Regions from separate parts of the Halomonas sp. N3-2A genome, predicted to be linked through region 2. Evidence: predicted binding sites of a transcription regulator. Region 2 holds the regulator's gene; the other holds the start of a gene.
The links. The regulator LexA, encoded in region 2, represses DNA repair genes until DNA is damaged. The targets are predictions, from matches to a motif close to TACTGTNTANNTANACAGTA.
Positions count from the first base shown of each region.

Region 1: CEK60_RS08765 (LexA family protein) is a predicted target of LexA. The motif match lies at 2,548-2,567, and genes of this name have one in related genera.

Region 1 is NZ_CP022286.1:1,841,476-1,845,872, forward strand. Features, by position in the region: gene CEK60_RS08750 (Smr/MutS family protein) at 1-218, shown strand, start outside; gene CEK60_RS08755 (patatin-like phospholipase family protein) at 228-1,271, opposite strand; gene CEK60_RS08760 (alpha/beta fold hydrolase) at 1,306-2,184, opposite strand; gene CEK60_RS08765 (LexA family protein) at 2,668-3,093, shown strand; gene CEK60_RS08770 (Y-family DNA polymerase) at 3,090-4,397, shown strand, end outside.
Region 2 is NZ_CP022286.1:1,203,605-1,208,001, forward strand. Features, by position in the region: gene CEK60_RS05645 (ribonuclease J) at 1-288, opposite strand, end outside; gene purU (formyltetrahydrofolate deformylase) at 565-1,419, shown strand; gene CEK60_RS05655 (energy-coupling factor ABC transporter permease) at 1,505-2,176, shown strand; gene lexA (transcriptional repressor LexA) at 2,237-2,914, opposite strand; gene CEK60_RS05665 (TetR/AcrR family transcriptional regulator) at 3,242-3,919, shown strand; gene CEK60_RS05670 (L,D-transpeptidase) at 3,897-4,397, shown strand, end outside.

The DNA.
Region 1 (4,397 bases), 640 kb from region 2:
TTGAAAGTTTTTTGCGCGACGCCGCTGCACAAGGCATGCGCTGTGTTCTAGTCGTGCATGGTAAGGCCTGGGGCACCACCTCTGACTTTCCGGTGCTTAAAAGCCATACCAATGCGTGGTTAAGAGAGTGGCCCGGCGTCTTGGCGTTCTGTTCCGCCACCGATATCGATGGCGGAACAGGCGCGGTGTATATTCTGCTGCGCAAGCGCGGGCAGTAGGCGGCTATGTCACTCGGTCGCATCCGAAGCAATGCTAGGCATGCGGCGCTCTAACGCTTCATCAGCAAGATGCCGACCCAGCCGAATTAATTCGTTGGCGCGGTGAAACTCGTAAGTGCTGCAAACAGTTTTGGGAATTTCGATCAATACATCCGGCGGATAGCCTGCGATTTTATACTTCGCGAGCGCCGCTTGGGTGATATCAAACGACTCTAGAATCATATCGAGCTTGCCCCATTCACGCCGACCACGCAGGTCAACGGTTTCATCAACGTCGCTCTCTTCACCATTGCTGCCCCCCAGCCCATCCCACAGACGGCGCGTGGTGGCACGCACATCGTCCATCCAACCGCCAATATTAGCATCACGGTCGCGCTCTAACGCGGTGCGGCTGTCGCTTGCATCTTCGCTGGGTAACAACTCCTCTAAGGTGATCGGTTGTGGGCTGTGCGCCGTCACGTTAACCGCCACCACAAAATCCGCTTCGTGGGTGGCTAATATCGGCATTATCGGCAGTGGGTTCAGCAAGCCGCCATCAACGAGTACTTGGCCACCCACATGTACTGGGGTAATGACACCCGGCACGGCAATAGAGGCACGGATTGCCTGGAGTAACGGGCCATTTTGAAACCACACCTCACGTTGACGAACCAGATCCGTCGCGACGGTCGTCACCGGAATAGGCAGGTCTTCGATCAGCATATCGCCGACCAGCTCTTCAAGTTTGCTCATGACCTTATTCGCTCGCATGGCGCCCATTGGACTCCAGGTCACATCGACCAGCTTGAGCACGTCTAAATAGTCCAGGTTACACACCCAATCCCGGTATTCAGGCAGCTTGCCAGCGGCATAAATACCAGCAATTAGCGCGCCCATAGAGCAACCCGCAATCGAAATTATCTCGAAGCCGCGCGCTTCTAATGCTTCGATAACACCGATATGGGCATAGCCCCTGGCCCCTCCACTCCCTAATACCAGCGCAACCTTATTACCGCCATTCAAGCAGCTACTTGCCACAGGTGTTTTAACAACATGCGCTACTTTTTTCTTCATCGTCATCTTCCTAACGCGAGCAATCAGGTACCCGCTACGCTTGCTGACTGATTGTACTGGCCACGCGATGAACCGCCTGGGGCTCAAGATGCAGATGATGGCCACCCGCTAGTACATGGCGCGTTAACTGTGGTACTGCTTGGCGCGCTTTTTCTGCCCAGTCCCGCTCGCCTAAAATACCTCGTTCCCCTTCTATCAATAGTACCGGGGCTTGAATCTCCGCCAGTAGTGCCAGCACTTGCTGGGGCGTAAAGCGCACCAAGGAAGGCTTTAATAAACGGCTATCGGTACGCATTTGCACATGCCCATCGGCAGTGGCCTGGGTGTTGCGCTCGACAAGTGGCGTGGCGGTGATGCTGTCCAGCGGCGTGACACCTCCGGCTACCCGCGCTGCAACTGCACTCTCAACATCGGGATAACGAGGAGGACGGGAAAGCGGCCGCCTATAGGCCACTAGCCCTTTGCGTAGTTGGCTGGCAGTCTCTTCGGCAGGTGTGTTTAGCGCTCCTAAGCCATCTAACAGAATTAGCTTATCTACCCGCTCAGGCAGCGCTGCCGAGACTAGGCAAGCCACGGCTGCCCCCATCGAGTGAGCAAGTAGCGTCGCTTTTTCAATCTCCAATGATTCCATGGTATCCAGCACGTCCTGGGTATAGTCCCATAGTGCATAGTCGCTTCCTGCAGGCGCATGAGCTGAGTGCCCGTGACCACGGAAGTCGATCGCCACAATGCGAATATCCAGTGCTTTCACCAATAGCGGCGCCAGCCGACTGAAGCTCGCCGCGTTGTCTAGCCAACCATGCAGCGCCACCCAAGTAGGCGCAGTGCTACGCCCCCAGCTAAGCGCCGCCAGCCGACCATTCGCCAGGGAAAGCGGCTGCGCAGCGGTACCGACGTGGGTCGATTCATTCATAAGCAGGATCTCTTAAAAGCCGGATAACCAAGCAATGTCATATACGTCAGATGACGCTCTAAGGCGTAAACGTTACCATGCTAAGCGCAGCGCATCTGCCGCTTTTATGCGGATAACGCTTGCGTGCTGCAACTACTGCGAAATGCTCTTAACGATGATGACCAACAGGAAAATGACTATGAAACCACGTCGTGACACCCGTGCTCGCAACCTTGTGTTCTTGATTACCGTGATAAGTGCGTTGGTGGTTGGTCTGTGGCTTGCTCGCTAAGCCAATTGCACCCACTAAGCCAGTAGCTCCCAGCCCCCCAGCGTTGAGCGTCGCTTGCAATTTCTCCTTCATGAATAAATACTGTTTATAAATACTGTATATAAACACACTATTTATTCATGAGGATGCCGACGATGCCGTCCCAACCCGCCGCTTTAAAAACAGCCACGTTGGCAACAAGTACGTTTACAACGAGTACATTTCCAACAACGATGGTCGCGACAGCCCTGCCGTTAACCTCTCAGCCATTGCCATTTCCAACGTTATACGGCCGCGCTGGGTTTAGCGGCTTCCCTTCACCTGCTCAAGATTACGAACCACGCACGTTAGATCTCAATGAGCGACTGATTAAACATCCCAACCACACGTTTTACCTCACCGCCGCGGGCGACAGCATGGAAGGCTGGGGGATATTCGAAGGTGATTTGCTGGTGGTAGATCGCAGCATACCGCCCCGCTTAGGGCATATCCTGGTCGCCATGTTTGAAGAGGAAGTACTGATAAAGCGTTATGCGCTCTATCAAGGCACACCACACCTCTGCTCGGCACATCCCCACTATCCACCGCTGCCGTTAGCAGAGACAAACTGCCAGCTATGGGGGGTGGTGCGCGCCGTGGTGCATGAGTATTTGCCATGATTGGCCTTGTTGATGCCAATAATTTTTATGTTTCCTGCGAGCGTGTTTTTAAGCCCGCGCTTGAAGGCAAACCCGTGGGCGTGATGTCGAATAACGATGGCTGTGTGATCGCCCGCTCGGCCGAAATGAAAGCCTTGGAAATCCCCATGGGCACTCCCGCTTTCCAACTGGAAGGTTTGCGCCGACGGGGAGAGATTCACTTACTGTCATCAAACTACGAGCTGTATGGCGACATGTCCGCACGACTCGCCCAGCTACTGCGGGATGCCTGCCCAGACGTCGCGCCTTACTCTATTGACGAAATGTTTATCTACCTGGATGGCTTCAGCGACACTCAATGCCAAGCGCTCGGGGAAGCTGTGCGCCGCCGTGTTCGCCGCTATTTAGGGCTACCTGTATGCGTAGGGCTGGCACCTACCCATACGCTAGCCAAGCTCGCTAATCACGTTGCCAAACAGCAGTCTCACTACCAAGGCGTCTGCCTACTCACTGCCAACAGCCCGACCACTACGGCGCTGCTTAAACAGCTGCCGGTGAATGACGTATGGGGCGTCGGCAGACGCCTAGCAGAACGGCTTGCGGTGAGTGGTATTCGCACGGCGTGGCAGTTGCGGGAGTGCGACCCAAAGCAACTTCGCAAACGATTTTCAGTGGTGCTTGCGCGTACAGCGCTAGAGCTACGTGGCACCTCCTGCTTGGCAATGAACGCATTAGAAGAGCCGCGTCAGCGTATTATGACGTCACGCTCTTTTGGCCACGCAACCGGCGTAAAAGCGGAATTGCACGCAGCGCTGCGCCGCCATGCTCAGCGCAGTGCCGAAAAACTGCGCCAGCAGAAAAGCCTTACCCGCGCCGTATTGCTATTTCTAAATACCAACCGCCATCGTAAAGACCAGCCTCAGCTTTCACCTAGCGCGATGATTCCCCTGGCATCGCCAAGCGACGATACCCGCATCATTTTAGAAGCCGTGCGCGAAGGGTTGGAACAGATGTATCGGCCGGGTTTTCAGTTTATGAAAGCCGGTGTCATGCTATTGGACTTAGTCGATGCACAGCAGTATCAGCTTTCGCTGTTGCAGCCTTCACATAAAGCGCACCCGCACTTGATGAACGCCGTTGACGCCATTAATCAGCGCATGGGGCAAGGCACGATTCGCTTTGGAATGACAGAGGCGGAAGCACCGTGGCAGTTGCGCTGTGCGCACCGCTCTAACCGTTACACCACCTGCTGGGACGAACTCATGGAGGCAGGCACTCACCCTGGCGCCATTGCAGCTGCCAGGGTGAAGCGTGAACAACAGCGG
Region 2 (4,397 bases):
TATAGCGGCGCTACTAAGCTGATGTTCTGCAAACTTATGGCGCAGCAATCCCGCCGCTAACGGCGTTGCAAAAATAGGGCAATTCCACCTGGGCCAGAGCCACGCCACGGCGCCAATATGATCTTCATGGCCATGGGTAATGTAGAGTGCCTTTGGGGTAATGTTGAGTGCTGCTAATGTATCTGTATTGGGCACCTGCAGCGGGGAATTGGGTAGATCTTGGCGAATCATCATGCCGCAGTCGACGGCGATCCACTCATCATCGTATCCATACAACGTAAGGTTCATTCCAATTTCACCACACCCACCTAGCGGCAGTAGGCGCAGGGGAGGGCGACGGCGGGGACGAAGTTGAACGCGTGGTGGGTGCATCAGTAATGAAAAGCCTAAAAAGTAAGACCTTAACTATACGGGAAGGCAGGGGCGGGTAACAATCATCGTGGCATTTGGCTGCGGTGCTTCCTTGATAAGCATAAGGTACACTATTTCGCCTATATACCGCTTCCCTACCGCTGGTAGGTGCTTGTCGAACGTGCCGTTAAAATATGTCAAGAGTGTTTATTTATGTCTCATTATTACCGTTTGGTGGTTTCTTGCCCTGATCAAGTGGGCATTGTGGCGCGTGTCTCAAGCTTTATTGCTCAACAAGGTGGTTCTATCACTGAAGCAAGTCAGCACTCTGATCTTGAGACCGGCCGATTCTTCATGCGATACGAAATTTTGGCAGATTCGTTGGGTATGTCGGCGGAGGCGTTACGTAGTGCGTTTGAGCCGGTGGCTAAAGCCTTCAATATGCAGTGGTCGCTCGTCGATACTCAAAAGCGTAGGCGTGTGGTGTTGATGGTGTCGCGGGAGTCTCACTGCCTGGTTGATCTGCTTTATCGTTGGCAGGCTGGGGAGCTTGATTGCGATATTGTCGGGGTTATTTCAAATCATGAGGATATGCGATCACTCACTGAGTGGTATGGCATTCCTTACCATCATGTGCCCGTAGATCCTGATAACAAGCAGGCTGCTTTCGAGCAGGTGCAAGCGCAGATTGATAGCGCAAGGGCTGACTGCGTTGTGCTGGCACGTTACATGCAAATTTTGCCACCTTCGCTCTGCTCGCGTTACGCGGGACGGGTGATTAACATCCACCACAGTTTCTTACCCTCTTTTGCCGGTGCTAAGCCCTACCATCAAGCTTACCAGCGTGGCGTTAAGCTAATCGGAGCTACCTGTCACTATGTCACTGAAGAACTGGATGCTGGGCCGATTATTGAACAAGATATTCATCGGGTAAGTCATTGCCATACGCCAACGGATCTCGTGCGCTTTGGGCGCGATGTCGAAAAAGCGGTATTGGCGCGTGGTTTACGATGGCATTTAGAAGACCGGGTATTAATCCATGGCAATAAGACCGTGGTGTTCAGCTGATCATGTTGTTTAGATACGCAGCGTTTTTAGTCAATTCGAGTTTACAGCTGGCTTGTCGTTAGCTGACGGGTAGATAGGGGCATCCATGTCTTTCGCGCAAAGTGTTTTAGCTCCCTGGGCATTGTTGCTGACGTGGTTGGTATCGTTGAGCGTACTTGCGTGGATGATATGGCTGCGCCCTTGGCGAGTGCTGATAGGCGATGTGGCTCTTCAGCATCGGTGGTTAGCCGCGACGCTCGCTGTGGTGTTGATGTGGCAACTGCGTGCTCAGGCAGTCGATTGGTTAACCCTGCACTTAGTCTTCACCGTCTTAATGACGTTGGTATTCAAAATGCCTCTCGCATTAATCAGCAATGTGCTGATTAATGTTGCGATGTCAGCCATTGGCCGTAACGAATGGGCGTTACTAGGCGCTAATGTGTTGGTAACCGGCATTGTACCTGCGGTCATTACCGGTCTGGTATGGCGATGGGTAGACCGGCGCCTGCCGGATAACTTGATGATCTTTTTATTCGTATGCGGCTTTTTTGGCGCAGCGCTGGCAACACTGGCAGGAGGGTTGTCGGTGGTCTTGCTAATCATGGTGGCGGGTACTGACTCTGAAGCTGTGTACTTAGCCCAAGAGTATGCGCGCTTCTTACCCCTGTTAATGCCCTCCGAGGCTTTTATCACAGGGATGTTACTCAGTATTTTATTGGTGTATCACCCGAGTTGGGTAGCTACGTTTAATGATCGTCGCTATATAGACTCTCAGTAACATTGCGATAGCCGGTGAGTATCTCTATCGAGTGCCTCACCGGCATTTACACTTACTCGCTTATCCCAGTGCTTGGCCGTTACCGCCACGTATGACACCAACTCCCACCCCTTCGATATCCAACTGCTGCGTACGCAGGTCAATTTCTATGGGCGCAAAGTCGCTGTTTTCAGCAATCAGCGTCACCGTATGGCCCTGTCGTTTAAAGCGTTTTACAGTGACTTCATCTTCTAACCTTGCCACCACGATTTGGCCATCACGAACCCGGTCGGTGCGATGCACGGCAAGAAGGTCGCCTTCCAGTATGCCAACATCCTTCATTGACAAGCCTCGCACCCGAAGAAGGTAATCCGCTTTGGGGGTAAAGTATTCAGCGGGGAGTGGGCAATAACGATCAATGTGTTCCGCTGCTAGAATCGGGCTTCCTGCGGCCACTTCGCCAATGACTGGTAAGCCATTCGGTAGTGGTTCTACGTTGGCGGCAGGCGCTGTTGCCGAGACATCACCGATATCCTGTGGTTCCTGATTAGGCAGTCGAATCCCCCGCGAGGTGTTACGGATAATGCGGATGGCACCTTTGCGCTCAAGCGCTCGTAAATGCTCTTCAGCAGCGTTAGGAGAACGAAAGCCTAGCGCTTTGGCAATTTCTGCGCGGGTCGGCGGATAGCCAAATTCAGACATCGTTTTAACAATAAAATCAAAAACATGCTGTTGACGAGCAGTAAGAGGACGCGACATAACAAACTCCAAAAAATTGAACAAGACAGTGGCTACATGTCGGCTTAAACAGTATGTGGTTAAGTATACAGTATGTTGCTCTGTCCAGTACATGCTAGAGCGTTTCGCTATGGCATGGCAGTCATTATGCGAATGGTGTCAGGAATGCAGATAGGAACGACGAGTGTGAGGGGCTCTGTCGACGGAGCGTCTGATGGCAGGTGTTTGAATAGGGGCCTAGGGTGCATTTGAGCGTTGGGTAAAAAGCTAAAGATAAGTGATTGAGCCAAATAGCGTTATGGCATAGTATTTAACGATGTTTTAAACACTCGTTTTCTGGAGGGCGCTATGGCGCAATCTGATACGGTAACACGTATCCTCGATACCGCTGAGGTGCTGTTTGCCGAGCGTGGTTTTGCCGAAACATCGCTACGCAATATCACCAGTAAAGCGCGGGTTAATTTGGCTGCCGTCAATTACCACTTTGGTTCTAAAAAGGCGCTTATCCAGGCGGTATTTGCGCGCTATTTAGATCCCTTCTCACAACGTTTTCACACGGCGCTTGATGAGCTGGAAGCGCAGTACAACGGTGATGTGATTCCGCTTGAAGTGCTGTTGGAAACAATGGCAAGCACGGTGCTGGCAGTGCCAGCTGAGCGCAATAGCCTGAAGGTGTTTATGCGTCTGCTAGGGTTGGCGTATAGCCAGGCACAAGGGCATTTACGCCGTTATATCCAACAGCAGTACGGAGACGTGTTTACCCGCTTTACTGAGTTGGTGCGCCAGGCAACGCCAGATTTACCTGATGCTGAGCGTTTTTGGCGACTGCATTTCATGCTGGGCACCGTGATTTTTACGCTGTCGGGTTTAGATGCGCTGCGTGACATTGCCGCGAAAGACTATAATGAGCAAGTAACCGTCAGGGATTTGGTAAGACGTTTACGCCCTGTCGTGGTTGCTGCCATGAATGCTCCGCTACCGCCTGCTGCTGATGAAGGACATTATGCGAACGCCCACGCTAGCTGAACTACCCCCGCAGAATGGTGGTTGGATAGACATCAATATCAAACACCAGCAGCTATGCTGGTGGCAAGGGCGCACGCTGCAGTACACGTGCGCTGTGTCCACCGGTGAAAAAGGCGTAGGGCAGCAGGAAGGCAGTGGTCAAACCCCCCTGGGATGGCATTATATCCGCGCATCGATAGGGGGCGGTTTAGCTGATAATGCTGTTTTTCGGGGGCGGCGGTGGACTGGGGAAGTGTTTACGTCGGCGCTTGCGGCGGAATTCCCTCATCGTGATTGGATCTTAACGCGCATTATGTGGCTCTGTGGTTTAGAGAGAGGAGTGAATCGAGGCGGGGATGTCGACACTCAGCGTCGTTTTATCTATCTTCATGGCACGCCACCTGATCAACCGATGGGCGTGGCCGCTTCACATGGGTGTATTCGGCTGCGCAATGATGATCTGCTTTATCTTTTTGAACATGCGCCGCCGGGCACACCC